One region of the Pseudoalteromonas mucoides genome, then DNA from elsewhere that is predicted to be linked to it. Evidence: predicted binding sites of a transcription regulator. Region 1 holds the regulator's gene; the other holds the start of a gene.
The links. Region 1 encodes LexA, which represses DNA repair genes until DNA is damaged. Its sites were predicted from a motif close to TACTGTATNNNNATACAGTA; they were not measured.

Region 1 (8,189 bases):
CTCAGCAGCTACTGGCATACCAGTGGTAAACATATGATGTGCCCACACAATAAAACTCAGTAATGCAATTGAGGACGTGGCATAAACCATTGAGGCATAGCCAAATAGTTTTTTCCGAGAAAAGGTCGGCACTATGGTCGATATAATGCCAAAAGCAGGTAAGATCATTATGTACACTTCTGGATGACCAAAGAACCAAAATATATGCTGAAACATCACAGGGTCGCCACCACCTGCCGCATCAAAAAAGCTAGTGGCAAAGTATTTATCTGTCAGTACCATGGTTACAGCGCCCGCTAAAACAGGCATAACCGCAATTAGTAAGAACGCGGTAATAAGCCAGGTCCAAACAAATAGGGGTAGCTTCATCCAAGACATACCAGGCGCGCGCATGTTCACTATGGTAACAATCACATTAATAGCTCCCATAATTGAGCTAATGCCCATAATGTGCACCGCAAAAACAAATAAGGCCGTATTGTCGTTACTATAGGTTGTTGATAAAGGGGCGTAGAAAGTCCAACCAAAAGCAGGACCCCCACCTGGCATAAACAACGACGCTAACAAAATTAAAAATGCAAATGGCAGAATCCAAAAGCTCCAGTTATTCATTCGCGGTAATGCCATGTCTGGCGCACCAATCATTAAAGGTATCATCCAGTTAGCGAGCCCAGTGAACGCCGGCATTACAGCACCAAATACCATAATCAAACCATGGACTGTGGTCATTTGATTAAAAAAGTGCGGGTCAACTAATTGTAATCCAGGCTGAAATAACTCTGCGCGGATCACCATAGCCATCGCACCGCCAATCAAAAACATGGTTAGCGAGAATATTAAATACAAGCTACCTATATCTTTATGATTCGTTGTAAACAACCAACGCTTAAACCCAGTTGCGCCATGATGATGCCCTGCATCGTGATGTGCAGCGTCGTTATTATGATCGTCTGTTATGCTACTCATTACTTAGCCTCCGCAGTTGCATCAATCAAAGCCTGAATTTGGCTAGGTTGAACCACATCACCCGTGTCATTACCCCATGCATTACGCTTATAGGTAACAACCGCCGCAAGTTGCTTTATCGATAGTTGTTTTACAAATGCTTGCATTGCAGTGCCCGGGCGGCCATGAACTACGACATCAATATGCTCATTAACATCTCCCAATACCACAGGGCTATTTTTAAGCGCAGGGAAGACGCCGGGTAAACCCATACCGGTAGGTTGATGGCACGCTGCACAGCTGGCCATATAAACTTGTTCACCTAAGGTCATTAACTCTTCTTTAGGTAAGGTTTGATCCATCAATGCAGCATCTGCGGCAGCCGCTTTTTGTTTAGCCTGTTTAGCGTCGGCTAACCAATTAACAAAATCTTGCTCAGACTTTGCCTCAACAACCACAGGCATAAAGCCATGGTCTTTACCGCATAGTTCGGCACACTGGCCACGGTAAATGCCCTCTTCGTTAATTTTGGTCCATGTTTCGTTAATAAACCCAGGGTTCGCATCTTTCTTAACTGCAAAATCAGGCACCCACCAAGAGTGAATCACATCATCTGAGGTCATTAAAAAGCGAATTTTCTTATTGATTGGTAGAACGAGAGGTTTATCTACCTCGAGTAGGTAGGTATCTGTTTTATCGGCCTGGTTGGCAATTTGTTCGCTCGGTGTAGATAATATTGAATAAAAACTAACGTCTTCACCCATATATTCATAATGCCACTTCCACTGAGAACCTGTCACTTTAATGGTAATGTCAGCTTTGCTGGCATCTTCCATCGCAATTAAGGTTTTTGTCGCAGGCACTGCCATTGCAATTAGAATGACAAACGGAATCGCAGTCCAAAGTATCTCAACCTTGGTGCTTTCATGGAATTGGGCAGGAATAGCCCCTTTTGATTTGCGGTGATGTATTAAAGCCCAAAACATAACGGCAAATACAATCACCCCAATCACACAACAAATTATAAATATTGTCATGTGCAGTTGATAAACATTATTACTTATATCGGTTACACCTTCGCGCATATTAAATTGGCTATTGGCCAATAATTGCTGCGGCAGCATAAATAATATAAGGCACAAGGTAGAGCTCAGTTTACCCATGTGACGGCTCCTTTTGATGCTATTGCTAACGCAAAGCGAAAAGGCGGCACTGCTTTTTTTCGCGCCAATTCGTTATTTTTATTGTAACTGGTTAAATTAATCTCTTCGCATGCAACAATAAATTGCAGCAAGGCCCCAAAAGATCAGTCGTTAACACAGTGTATTAACCAATTAGTTAAAAAATGAACAATTAGCAAGTTTTAGTGCAAATAAAATTCTATTTTGGTGCAAAAATAACAATACAAAATCAGCGCGTTATTTTAAATTCAGGTGAGGAAAGAAATGGCTAAAAGCAGGAGGTATCTAGCTTATATAGAGCTTTAGTAGCTACAGACAAGTGCTAAAACTAGCAGTTAAATAAAAATATAAAAGTGAAAGCACCAAATATCACCAATTTGGTGCAAAATAGGTTTACATCCAATCAGCATTACGGATCACACCGACTGCAAGCCCTTCAATATTAAAAGACTCATGCTCTAAGTCTACTTCAATTGCAGAAAACTCTTCATTTTCGGCGTGCAACAATACTTTGCGACCGGCTTTTTCTAGGCGCTTTACAGTTACATCATCATCAACACGCGCTACCACTACTTGGCCGTTTTCAGCAACTTGAGTTTTATGCACCGCAAGTAAATCACCATCCATAATGCCAATATCTTTCATACTCATACCTTGTACACGCAATAAAAAATCAGCGGCAGGCTTGAACATTAAAGGGTCAATCTGGCAATGGCTTTCAACATGTTGTTGCGCCAAGATAGGTTCACCCGCTGCTACTCGGCCTATTAATGGTAATCCGAGCTGCTCTGGCTCATCTTCTTCCACCAGCTGAATACCGCGGCTTGCACCCGGCTTCATTTTAATAACACCTTTTTTAGCCAGTGCTTTTAAGTGCTCTTCGGCAGCATTAGCGCTTTTGAAACCTAAAGTTTGCGCAATTTCAGCACGCGTAGGTGGCATGCCAGTATCTTTGATAAACACTTTGATTAATTCAAGAATTTGGGCTTGACGATTCGTTAATGGGCGCATACAACTGGTTTTCCATACAGTACATTTAACTGTGAGTATATACAGTTATTTGAAAATCGCAAATTTTAAATTCGCTAGCTTTGACCCTTCTTGATTACCATCTGGTATTCAGCAATAAAGTGGCGCTATTTAAACCATCATCAGATTTCAAAGATGAGCCTAAACCAAACTTCAACGCTATATGTTCATTAAACCAATACTGTGTTTGTATCTCATAATTATCATCTCGATCGCCTCGCCCATGTACGTTAGCAACTACGCCAACAGACCAGTCTTGATTAACGTAATACGCTGCTCGGCCTTGGATGTAACGATACCGTCCTGCTAATTGCTTTGCCTCTATATCCCAGCCTTGATTATTATTGATATTAGTCCAGCGAATGTAAGGCGCATAACTCCACTCAACCGAAGTTAGCTCCTCGCTTGGATAAAAGTGACGTGTTTCTTCCACCCGACTATAAAAAGCAGTTAAGCCAATTTGCAATTGATCGTTTATTTGATTACCTATCGATGCATTGAGCAAAGAACTATCTGATTGCCAAATACCGCTATCATCATCCACATGCTGTACACCAGCCGCTAAAATAACGCCATGCTGCCAATAATAAGTCGCATCACTGGTAATATAATACAGGTTATCATTAGCAAACCCGCCGATAGCGACATTACTCACTCGATGCAAATGGCTTTTCAACTCCTGAGGGCCCGATAAGGCATTTAAGTCATCACTAAAATAACGGTACCTTGCACCTAAAAACGCTTTATCCAAGCCACTTAAATCTGTAAATCCGAGATCAACTTGATGGTTGATATCTGCATAGCTGGATATCGATAAGCAGCTAATTAACAGCATTATTCCTTTTTTCATCATGTGTTCCTAAGATGTAATATTAGGTACATTTTAGCTATTTTGATGATCTTAACTGTAGGAAAGTGTACAAAAGTGTAGACTAGTTTTTAAATTTTCAATTGAGGACATTCCATGACTATTTGGTATCAACCAATCACCTTAGAACAGTGTAAACAACTTGATGAGGGCATTAATGGCCAAGGCACATTAATGAAAACAATGGGTATTGAAATTAGCGAAATTGGCGATGACTACCTAGTGGCCACTATGCCCGCAATACCTCAGCATCATAACCCTATGGGCATGGTACATGGCGGTGCCAATGTCGTACTTGCCGAAACGGTTGCCAGTTATGCTGCAAACTTTGTGGTTGATTTTACGAAGTTCTATTGTGTAGGCCAAGAAATCAACGCCAATCACTTAAAAGCTTCACGCAATGGAACTTTAACCGCAATAGCAAAGCCTATTCATTTAGGTAGGCGTACTTCAGTGTGGGAAATTAAAATAACAAATAGCCGCAACGAGCTATGCTGCGTATCAAGAATGACCGCAGCAGTGGTTGAACGTAAAAATTAGCTTTCGATAGGGTAAATCGTTATTTCAACACCCGCACCAATTGCAGATATTCTAAGCAGAGTATCTGCTTGCAGTGCTTGATTAAAGCATTTCGGTGAAGTACCCGACTCAAAGCCAATATCAAATGTACGCCGAGAACACGACAACCACTGTTTTAATGCATTACGTGAGCATGATTCTATTAACTCACATAAGTGATTAATCGCTTTATCCGGTGTAGATACCTCAATATTTGCTTCTACACGCGCTAATTGACGATATTCATCGTGGTCATAATGTAAAACTGTGGCAATTTTTTTTAAGTCAGCCACTAGCGCACTAATATCTTGTTTAGACTCAAGCTCTAGATCTACGTTTAAAAATTGAATTTCCGACATTTGTAGCTTTACCCTTAACCCATGTTAAATACACCGCAAACTTTAACCTAAATTTGTATATATACCAAATCATCTATTACCTGCGACAATTTGCCACATTGGCAAAAGCCCCCTAACCTATAAAATATCGCACTGAAAAATAACAATAAATGAGTAAGTAATGAACAAACGCATTTTCAAGCATGCACGAAAAATTCATAAATGGCTTGGTTACATACTCGCACTACAAATCTTTGCATGGCTGTTAGGTGGTTTAGTGATGAGTGCTATTCCTCTCGATAAAGTGCATGGCAAACATTTAGCATTGCGCTCCCTTGAGAACCCATTTACGCAAGTCGACTACCCTACATCACTCGATAATATTGTTTCTCAGGTGGCACAGCCGATACAAATAAATTACACACACTTTTTAACAACACCTATTATTACTGTGACGAGTGAAAATGAAGAGCACAATTTTAACGGCTTAACAGGCCGTCCTTTCATTACGCCAAGTAAAGCGCAAATAATTGCTAATGCACAAGCTCACTTATTAATCGACGCTAAAGTAAATGCAGCGACTAAACTCGACATGGGCCCAAGAGAAATAGGCTATAAAAAGAATATTTGGCAAGTTAGTTTCGATGATAGTTTTAATACAACCTTGTATTTGTGGGCTGATAGCGGCAAAGTTATCACTGTTCGTAGCACTATTTGGCGGATTTTTGACTTTTTCTGGATGTTACACATCATGGACTACGATGAACGAGAGGATTTTAATAATCCCTTGTTGATTAGCTTTTCGGCAACCAGTGTGCTGTTCTGCCTCACAGGTATCACTTTGTTACTGCAAAATATTCGTCTTCGTCGTCATAAACGCAAAAAGCTGAGTAATTAACTCCCTGATTATTGCATTTTAGGCAACTTAGCCCATTTAACCGATTTACCCTATAGACTAATCACTCTAAAATTGCATTTCCTGTAGTTCACATAAGTGATTGGAAATGCCCTATTTTATTATTGCGTTAGTTATTTCCCTTGTAAGTTTTAACCTTCACAGCGAGCAGTTCACTCGCTTTTCAACAGCGAAAAGGCATTTAATAAAAACGTTACCAAGCGATGCCAAAAGCATTTACTGTGGCTGCGATATAAAACGCCAAGGTAAAAAATTAATACCCGACCCTTCAGCATGCGGCTATAAACCTCGTAATGCGGTTACGCGCTCAGGTAAACCTAATGCACGTGCTGTTCGTATTGAGTGGGAGCATATAGTACCAGCGTGGGAGTTCGGTCATCAGTTACAATGCTGGCAAAATGGCGGACGTAAAAACTGCGTGAAAACCAGTGAACAATTTAGAAAAATGGAAGCTGATATTAATAATCTAGCCCCAGCAATTGGTGAAATTAACGCAGATAGATCGAATTATCGTTTTGGTATGGTTGCAGGTAACGCCACTCAATATGGTAGCTGCCAAGTAAAAGTGAATTTTAAACAACGGGTAGTTGAACCACCTGCCTATTCACGCAAACGTATTGCAGATGCTTATTTTTACATGCAAAAAACCTACGGACTAAAAATATCGAATAAACAACAGCAGTTATTTAAAGCATGGCAAAACCAAGCGATGATAGCGAAAGGCAGTAATACTGTACTTTAAACAGCCAAAAAGTATAAAAAGGCGCATTGCGCGCCTGTTACTTAAAACCTGTATTTAATTTTGTGATTAAATATCTTGGTGTGGACCAAACACCTCATAATGAATACGTGCGGTATCCACGCCAAGGTCGAGTAGCTGCTGTTTAATGACAGCCATAAAACCAGTTGGGCCACAGATGTAGAAATCCCCACCTCCAAGCGGTAACTGCTCTGCAACAACGCTAACATCCATCAAGCCAGTAAAGTCAGCTCCCTCACCACCTTGATTAAACCACGTATAACTACTTAATCTTGAATGTGCTGATACCTGCTCAGTCAAAAAGCCAGCAAATGAATGCTGATCGGCATTTTCACACGCGTGTAAATAAGTAATAGCCTGATCAGAGCTGTCGCTTAGTAAAGTTTGTAGCATCGCCATCATCGGTGTTTGCCCGACTCCTGCAGAAATTAATACGGCAGGTTTACTGTACGAACGTAAGAAGAAATCGCCAGCAGGCGGATATAACCCAACAACGCTACCTTCTTCAAGTGAGTGTAAGTGATTAGACACGATACCTGCTGCTGGCAGTAATTCTTTTTTCACGCTGATGCGGTAATTTTCACCATTACTTTGCTGAGAAATAGAGTATTGGCGTATCTCACTATACTGCGCATCAGTGGGCTTCACTTTAATACCTAAATATTGCCCTGGCTTATGAGTGATTACCGCTTTGCCATCGTTCGGTACTAAAGTAAAACTCGTTACTAACTCTGACTCAACTTGCTTATTAGCGATCGTGAATTCTCGAGTACCACTCCAGCCACCGTGCTTGGTTTTACTGTGCTCGTATAGCGCCGCCTCTTCAGTAATACAAATATCAGCAAGCAATGCATATGCTTCACGCCATGCGTATTCAACCTCTGGCGTAAACTGCTCTGGGATCAGCTCTTTTAATGTACCAATTAAATGCCCGCCAACAATGGGATAATGCTCAGGTAAAATATGCATACTGGTATGCTTATGATTAATACGCGCCAACGCTTCTTTCAACACATCCAAGTTATCAATATTTTGCGCATATGCCGCCAATGCATTAAAAAGAGCAAACTGCTGACGCCCGCTGCGCTGGTTAGCCATATTAAAAATATCCTGTAATTCAGGATTATGGCTAAACAGTCGATTATAAAAGTGCTCAGTAACGACAGTGCCCGCCTCTGCCAATAAAGGCACAGTACTTTTTACAATATTGATGGTTTTTTCAGATAACATACTACTTTCCTATAACTAAAATAATAATTAACCACGCCGCCCATCAACACGACGCCGCGTTAAAATAGGAATGCAATGGAGTAGAAACAACACAAATGCCACCAACCACAATACAGCGCTCAATTGCCACGCTATATGCGGTCCAATAACAAAGGGTAATAACGAACGAACAATGGCTGCAACAAGCACTAAAGCAAACGCCACAGCCATAAAGTATGGAGTAGTTAAAGAACGCCCAGTATGACCATGAGATACGCGAGTCATCATGGCTAAAATCATCAATCCAATAGTTCCGATAGTGATCATGTGCAACGCATCTTTAAACAAAATTAGTGAGCTGAAAAAGCTAAGCGTAACCAGTGTC
Region 2 (8,189 bases), on a different contig from region 1:
TTGATAAAACAAACGAGAACATAAAATAGCAAATGTTGAAGTCCTTTGTTGCCCGTCAATTAATTCGCGTACCTTATCAATGTATGTTTCATTTTGATATTCAGCTTTTTTATCACTATTTTTTGAATTGCGGACCCAATCAATAATACATCCAAGGTATGAGCTGAAATTCTCTTGCCTATGTGAATCTGTTCCAATCTCAAAACTTGTTAAACCTTTCGTTATTGAAGATAGTAAATCACTAACATTATCTCCACTCCAAGAGTAAGCTCTTTGATACTCAGGAATGTAAAAGTAAAAGTCATTTTTTAAATATGATTTAATCGATTTAGCTTCACCTTTATAAACGTCCATCTTGTCCTCTTTTAATTCTTATAATCTCGCTTCGTCTACCTGGCATATAAACTTCTACTTCATCACTTGCATAGAGCTTGAGATACGAATATAAATTTACCTGGAGATCTTTTATTTCTTGTCGGTAAGGTGCTGGATCATCAGCTAAGGCGTCATGCAACAACCTTGAGATTTGCCCAAAACCTAAGTCTCTTTTTGACTGATTTTCAGTAATTTGCTTTTTTAACCAACCGTATGCTTTTGTTTGCTTGAACAAGGTTGATGCTAATGTAAAATCATCCTTAGTGTACTCAATTTGAGCAAAGGGTAATGATGGATTGAGTTGGTATTCATTCAAACTAACGCCAGGTTTACTTAACGGAAAATCTGATACGAACAATTCTGATGTTTGTGGCAGTATCTCTTCAGGCCATACAGCAGGTAACTCTGCTTCAGGCGTATTATCAAGTTGTTCTAAAAACGCTTGCATTTTATCAAGCATACTTAGTGATAAATCAGTGGCTGATTCAACTATTTTATTAATAAATGCTTTTGATTGTTCACAGGCATTTACTCTGCTACACGACTCTAAATTACCATTATTAACTAACGCTAAACCTTTGCCCGTTAAATTAGCGCTACCATTGAAAATAGTATCGTGATCTATTTGATAAATTTTTGCGTGCAGATTTACGAGTGCTTTGACTTGGTAGCCATTATTAATACAATCTCGCAGTGCATTTAAGTCACTTGCACCCTTTGCAAAATCAATCGGTGTAAAACGACCTACCAATTGAACTTTAGGTTTGTTATTAGAAGTTAATTGACCCAACCAGCGAGTCGCTGGTTGGGTCATAAAAGCAGATATGATAGTTAAATCATTGCAACTAGGTAATAACTCCTCAAGCTGAAGTGTCAGCTCAGTATTTGAGATTAAGCTCGACATTAAAAATCATCCAACTCGTCATCTTCAGGGCCTTGCAGGAACTCACTAATGACTAAGCCCCATTCTCGACGAATAGTATTTAAATAGGCTAAACGTCGTTCGTCTGTAGTTTCATTCATCACACGGGCAAAGCCAGCTATTGTGGTTTGCATTATTTCAAGCTCATCACCACCTAGTTTGCTTACAAGCTTTTGATAGAAAACATGGTTTGTATTGAATAAAACTAATGTTAAGCCTTTACTAGTTGATACATCAAAAAATGCTTCAGAATCTCGTGCTACGTCTTCAATTAAAAAACGGTTCCCTGTAAGGATGAGTCGCTCGGCCTTTTCTTCTGCTTCTTCATCACTCATTCCACCTGCTTTTTTGAGGTGGTCAACAACATCTTCTTTCTTTAGCTGTTTTGGTGTTTCTTCTTTAGTCTTATGACCATGAGTTTCACGATGTGCAGAGCCTTGCGTTGCTTTAGATGCCGCACCTTCAGACACGGTTTTTGGCTCATCACCTTTTACGGCTTTTCCTTCAACATTTATTGTATCTAATGCTTTAGTTAAAGCTGATACATGTTTTTTAATTACTGCCACTACTTTAAGTACTTGAAGTAGTGAGTCAGAGTTTTCTTCTAAATCTCTTAAATATTCTTGCTCAGAATCAAACCCTGCTTGAGTAAAAATTGTTTTCATCTCGTAAGGAATTAAACGAATTGCATCTTGTTTGTTATTCGTTACGCCAAAGACAGCATCAAGTGTTGGTGGGAAGGATACTTCAATACCAATAAAGCGTCCTTTACTCTCTCTCAAAGCAGAAGTTAAGAATGAATCTCGTAAAACTAACTCCCTATTGGCTCGAACAATTGAAACACCGACATTTTTGCTACAATGTTTACCCCAGGTTGTACCACCTAATTTACCAACAGTGTCTTTTAAAATACGATTTGATATATTCTTTTTAACCATTGAGGTAGTAACGGTTACATCATCTCGTTTAGGCTCACCGTTTTCATCAATGTATTCAACAGAAATGACTTCTTCATCCATTTTTTCAAAAAACGCTTCTTTCTTATAGCTGCCAGGTAATTCTGGTAGTGAAGTGTTCTTTTTGAGGTACATTGGATCATTAGCTTTAAAAGTTTCTTTATCGTAAACATCAAGCCTGTCATCCGCTGATTTACGATAAGTAATGCTGTCTATTTTTATGTTGTCATCACTAATAAAGTTACGATACATTCTACCGACAAGGTGCTCGCAGTGGCGATAAATAGATTTGCCCGTTTTCCAACTTAAACGGTCAAGTTTAGACCAAATAATTAAAGTGCCAGATTCCGGTTTTTTAGTAAAAAATGCTTTCTCGTACTTAGAAGGGATTGCCTTTTCTGTAGGTATTGGGACTTCTTCCAGCGCACCACTTTTCATTTCATCAACATCTAAGTAAGTATGGTGAGGCTCCCCACCGGCCTGCCAACTCCATACATCAACACGTTTACACTGTGAGATAGAGGAATTTGGTAATCCCATACCAAATTTACCCATACCGCCTGTATCTTTACGATGTGTTCCACCACCAAATTGCATAGCAACTCGCAGCGTCTCAATATCCATACCCACGCCATTATCCCAAAGGGAAATTTCTGATACGGTATAATTTTTACGGGCTTTTAGTTGCTCTTCTATAAAACCAACTTCTACACGGGTAGCTGTTGCTTGCAAGCTATTATCGATAAGTTCAGCTAGAGCATATGCGGTATTGTTGTAACCATTATCTCTTAACGACTCAATAACAGTTTCAGCACTTAAAAATCTATTACTCATTATTTTATATCCTTTTCTGCCCACATATCATTCCAATAACCAAATGCGAGGCTAATACTTTGAAACTCAGGTATGTTATCCATAACTGTATAAATATTACACTCTTTGTTACCACCGCTTTTATAGCCTCTCATAGCACGACCCGCCATTTGCAAGTACTGTACTAAGGAGTTCATTGGTTTAGCTATTACGGTAACGTTAGTTTTAGGTGCATCAAAGCCCGCTGTTAATACATTAAAATTAACAAGAACTTGTAGCTCACCATTTTTATATTGCGCAATTTTGGCTCTTCGGCTCTCTGCTGTATCATTTTTACTATCAATTGATGCTGCTTTTATACCTTGGTAGGCAAGCGCTGTAGCCAAATTAATGCCGTGTTCTACGGTACATGCAAAAACAATAATTTGTGACTCAAGTTTACATTCATCAATAATAGTATTGAGGATCTGACGATTTCGCTCAATGTTATTTGCTAACGTCGTCATTGTTTCAACACCGCCCGCATCCCTTAACTCATAAGCAGCAATACCTGAGTGATCATAATTTAACGACTTAAAGTTCGCTTTGGCCAAATACCCTTTTTCAACCAAGTAATCTATTGGCGAGAGATAACCTGATATTTGCATTGATACTTTATTGTTATAAAAAAAGGTAGCTAGACGCGCATCTTCTTCAGATAGTCCATCCTCAGAGTAGCTTCTGCCTGGAGTGGCAGTTAAACCGATCAAGTCGGCGTGAAATGCTTTGTCATCAATAAAGTCTTGAACAACTTCTTGAAATTTAGGAGCTACTGCTTTGTGGGCTTCATCAAAAATTACTAATGTTACTTTTTCAGCAAGCTTGCTATATAAAAGTTGTAACTGTCTAGAATCACTTTTTCGTAAACTTAAGAACTTGTGTAAGCCACCAACAACAAAACCTGAATCAATACCACTCAAGCTTTCTGTGGAGCTTGAATAAAAGCCATAAAGGGAAGTAGAGCGATTACCTAGGGATTGCCAAGCTGTCGCAAACTCAGAATATGCTTGAGAACAAAGTTCTTCTCGGTCTGCAAGCCAAAGTACCAAGTTACATTCAGACTGCCTTAAATGTTCGGCAGCTATATTCATTGCGGTGCGTGTCTTACCTGCCCCTGTAGGCAAGTGAATTAGTACTCGTTTTTTATTCTGCGCAAGTTCAGCAAACACCTGTTTGCTAATGTTTTGTTGGTATGGATAAAGGCCGTAATTTGGCTCAATACACGTTATGCTTTCTAATCCATTATCTTGGCTTAATTGACTTTCATATAACGCAGAAAGTCCTAATAAAGCTGCGAACTTTTCTGGATTATCTCCAGCCCAACTTATGATGGCATCATAGTATTTTGGAGTAACGTGTTTTGCTTCAAGTTCAAAGCTAGGAAACAGCTCTGCGAGTTGTTGTGCTGATAATCGTTCTATTAGTTTTATACGTAATTGAGCATCAAAAATGAAGTCGACCTGCTTAACACTGGCAACAATACCTGCAAGTTTATTTTTATTATAAGTGTTGGTTTCAGAAACTTGGTTCTCATGCGCATCAAGTTGCAACGCGAAATTTATTGAGTTTTTGGGGAGAAAACTTAATAATTCATCTTCAGAAAAATTTGATAAAATTTTTGCCAGCATATTTAATCCTTTAATGTAAATCAATATGATAGCTTCCATTCACTTAGAGCCTACAGGTAGAAAGCCAGGCTAGATCATTTGATTATTTATCTTTATATTCAAAACTTTACAATAAAGACCTTTCGTCCACAAGGGAATTGAGATAAATTAAATTAAACTGTATAAAAGTACAGTTTTTTATTGATTAATTATCTTGAAGCCTTCCTCTTAATCTTAATTCACGTTAATATCGCCGCTTGGACAATTTCTCCAGAGGCACTCAAAAAGCTATGAAAGCTAAGTTTACAGGTCACGACACTTTCCCTCTGCGCTATGGATGGCTATTCAAAGCGGTTAATCATTTGAATTCAAATGGTAATTTCTCAAGTTCTGACGAAGAAAGTATTCGTCACTCTATTGTTGAGCTTGGTGTTGGTAAAAATATGGTAAAAGCGATTCAGTATTGGGCTGAGTCGAGCGGTATTATAAAAAGCGAAAGAGAAAACAATAAAACCCTACATAAAGTTACTCAAGATAAAGGGCTGTATTTGTTTGGTGATGATGCTAAAGACCCTTACTTAGAATTATCGGGTTCTATATGGTTGTTGCACTTTTGGTTAAACTTTAATGATGAGCACTTAACTGCATATCGATACTTTTTTAACTACTCTAATGTTCAGCACTTTGAGAAATCAAAACTGATTGATGATTGCTATGAAGATGCAAAACGCTTAGTTAAAAGTGAAGTTGGTAATGTTACAACTATAAAAAAAGACATGGATTGTTTTTTAAATATGTACAGTAAGAAAGTTAAGACAACAACAAAAAGAATAGATGAAGATCACTTCACCTCTCCGCTTGCTGAGCTTAATTTAGTGCAAGACAATGGTCGTTCTTTTTATGTTAGTAATTTAACAGAAAGACCTGAGCTACCTATTGACGTATTTATATATGCATTACTTGAGTTTTTCAAAGTAGAAACTGTTGACTCTAACGTGAGTACGATTGACTTTGATTCATTACTGACTAAACCGTGTTCACCTGGACGTATATTTAGGTTGTCTGAATCTGGATTAGGGCAAAAACTCGATGAAGCTCAAGAACATACTAACAAAAATATCTCATGGGTTGATTCACTAGGGCTAAGGCAAGTTAATGTTTCTGATTCTGCAAAAAACAATACTATCAATTACTTAAATGACTATTACGGCAAATACAATGTCTGAATCTATTATTGCAATTAACCAACGATATAAAAGCTCCACTCGCATTGATGTTGATAGTGCAAACCTAAAACCTTTTATTGATGATTTTATTGTACATGGTACAGCGATAAACGTACTTGATACTGTTAGCCGTGAATTTGAAGGTAGTACGCAAAGAGCATACACGATCACCGGTCCTTATGGTTCTGGTAAATCAACTGTAGCCTTATTTTTATCTTGCTTACTTTCTACTGATTCAGACCAACGTAATTACGCATTAAGCAAGTTAAGTCGATCTCAAAAAGTAATAACTGAGTTTGATAATAGGTTTAACATTACTAATGGCTGGAAAACAATTAAGCATGTTTGTGGCCTAGAAGCACCTGCAAATAGTATTTTAATTAGCCTATTGAATGCATTTAACGTTAAGTATAATACTGAAGATACTCTGGCTCTTGATGATGATGAATGTTTAGCCAAGATTAAATCACTTCTACAAAAACAAAATGATAATGAAGACGGCGTTTTAATTCTACTCGACGAAATGGGCAAAGCGTTAGACTATCAATCGCGTGCAAATAAAGACTTACATTTATTTCAGTCTCTCGCGGATATTGTTCAACAAGCTAAACGCCCTGTGTTGCTGGTTGGTTTTTTACACCAAGCATTCTCTGATTATGCTAAAAATAAAGACGTTAAAACACAACAAGAATGGAGTAAAGTTCAAGGCCGTTATAGGGATTTAAGCTTTAACCCTTCGATTGATGAATCTTTAGTACTTGTTGGTGATTCAATTTCTAGAGCACCTAAAGTAGTAAAAGCTATTGAATCAAAATATGCTAAATTAGTTGATGTTGTCGGTTCAGCATTTACTAATCAAAACAAAAATGTTGATGCGTTAAGTAATACGTTACCACTCGACCCAATTGTGAGCTTATTGCTTGGCCCGGTTTCTCGTCGCCGTTTTTCTCAGAACGAACGTAGCTTATTTGGTTTTTTAGCATCACATGAAAAGTTTGGATTCAGAGAATTTTTAGAAGCTGAATATAGCGAACTCAATGAAGCACTAAATTTATATCGCCCTGAAATGTATTGGGATTATCTACACCATAACTTACATCATTTAATTGTTACATCACAAGATAGTAAAGCATGGTTAGAGGGCTGTGATGCCATTTATAGAGCTGAACAAAAAGGCGGTGAACTACATACTGCTATTACTAAACTAATCGCTCTACTCACTATTTTTGGTTTTCATCATCAATTACATGCTAAACGCGAGTTTATAAAACAATACTTTGTGAGCCGAGGCTATACAGTAGCTGAAATAGCGCAGGCGCTGAATGATTTAGAAACTTGGACCGTTATTATTTACCGACAAAAACATGATGCTTTATTCGTGTTTCAAGGTAGTGATATTGATATAAACAACTTAATAAATGAACGTATTGAAGCTATTAGCTACGGTGTTGATTGGTCTGAAATATGTGATATTCCGCAAAATATTTTGGCGACGGCGCATTATCATAAAACAGGCACAATGCGTTGGGCAACCACAAAGCTAATAAACAAATATGATGTAGCTCTCATTAAACCTTTTGTCACTCCACCTAAAACGGGTGATGCATTTGCTACTTTTATTTTGTGCGTAAATGAAGATGTTGCTAAAGAAATTAAGCCTCATGAAAAGAAAATGCCTTTTAGTATCATTGGAAAATTTAAAGACTTTTCAAACCTTAAAAATGCGGCAATTGAGTTAATCGCTTTAAAGCAAATACTCAAAGATGAGCAAAAAATAGCTCATGATCTGATAGCAAAAAATGAGCTAGAAAGTCGTATTAAATTTACTCAATCGAATGTTGATCATGAATTGCAGTACGTATACAAAAATGCAGATTGGTTTCATTGTGGTAAAAAATTAGCTAAAGCACCTTTGACATCTATTGCGTCGAAAATTGCAAATGAGCTTTTTATTAAATCTCCGGTAGTCATAAATGAGCTAGTGAATCGCTCAAAACCTTCGGGGAGCGCTAATAGTGCAATTCGAAAATTAATGAATGCCATGTTTGAGAGTGGTGATGAAAAAGATCTCGGCTTTGATGAAAAGTCCTTTCCGCCTGAAAAAGGCCTTTATCTTTCTTGCTTAAAAAGTAAAGGTTGGCACTGTGAAACATCTGAAGGCTTTTTATTCCCTAGCGAGTGGAGTAAAAAATCACAAGCCGCTAATCCTGAAATGTATGAGTTGTTTAAAAGTGGCTTTAACTTTATAAAA

Region 2: the regulator LexA is predicted to act here: its motif matches at 4,889-4,908, upstream of AAEU30_RS00950 (DUF4007 family protein).

The regions. Positions count from the first base shown of each region.
Region 1 is NZ_JBMMUC010000006.1:70,431-78,619, reverse strand. It holds gene ctaD (cytochrome c oxidase subunit I) at 1-966, opposite strand, end outside; gene coxB (cytochrome c oxidase subunit II) at 966-2,108, opposite strand; gene lexA (transcriptional repressor LexA) at 2,520-3,137, opposite strand; gene AAEU30_RS08545 (hypothetical protein) at 3,232-4,008, opposite strand; gene AAEU30_RS08540 (PaaI family thioesterase) at 4,120-4,563, shown strand; gene AAEU30_RS08535 (hypothetical protein) at 4,560-4,940, opposite strand; gene AAEU30_RS08530 (hypothetical protein) at 5,101-5,817, shown strand; gene AAEU30_RS08525 (endonuclease) at 5,924-6,577, shown strand; gene hmpA (NO-inducible flavohemoprotein) at 6,644-7,825, opposite strand; gene AAEU30_RS08515 (NnrS family protein) at 7,853-8,189, opposite strand, start outside.
Region 2 is NZ_JBMMUC010000001.1:226,052-234,240, reverse strand. It holds gene AAEU30_RS00970 (GmrSD restriction endonuclease domain-containing protein) at 1-354, opposite strand, end outside; gene AAEU30_RS00965 (phospholipase D-like domain-containing protein) at 341-1,279, opposite strand; gene AAEU30_RS00960 (ATP-binding protein) at 1,279-3,087, opposite strand; gene AAEU30_RS00955 (DEAD/DEAH box helicase) at 3,087-4,733, opposite strand; gene AAEU30_RS00950 (DUF4007 family protein) at 5,003-5,938, shown strand; gene AAEU30_RS00945 (hypothetical protein) at 5,931-8,189, shown strand, end outside.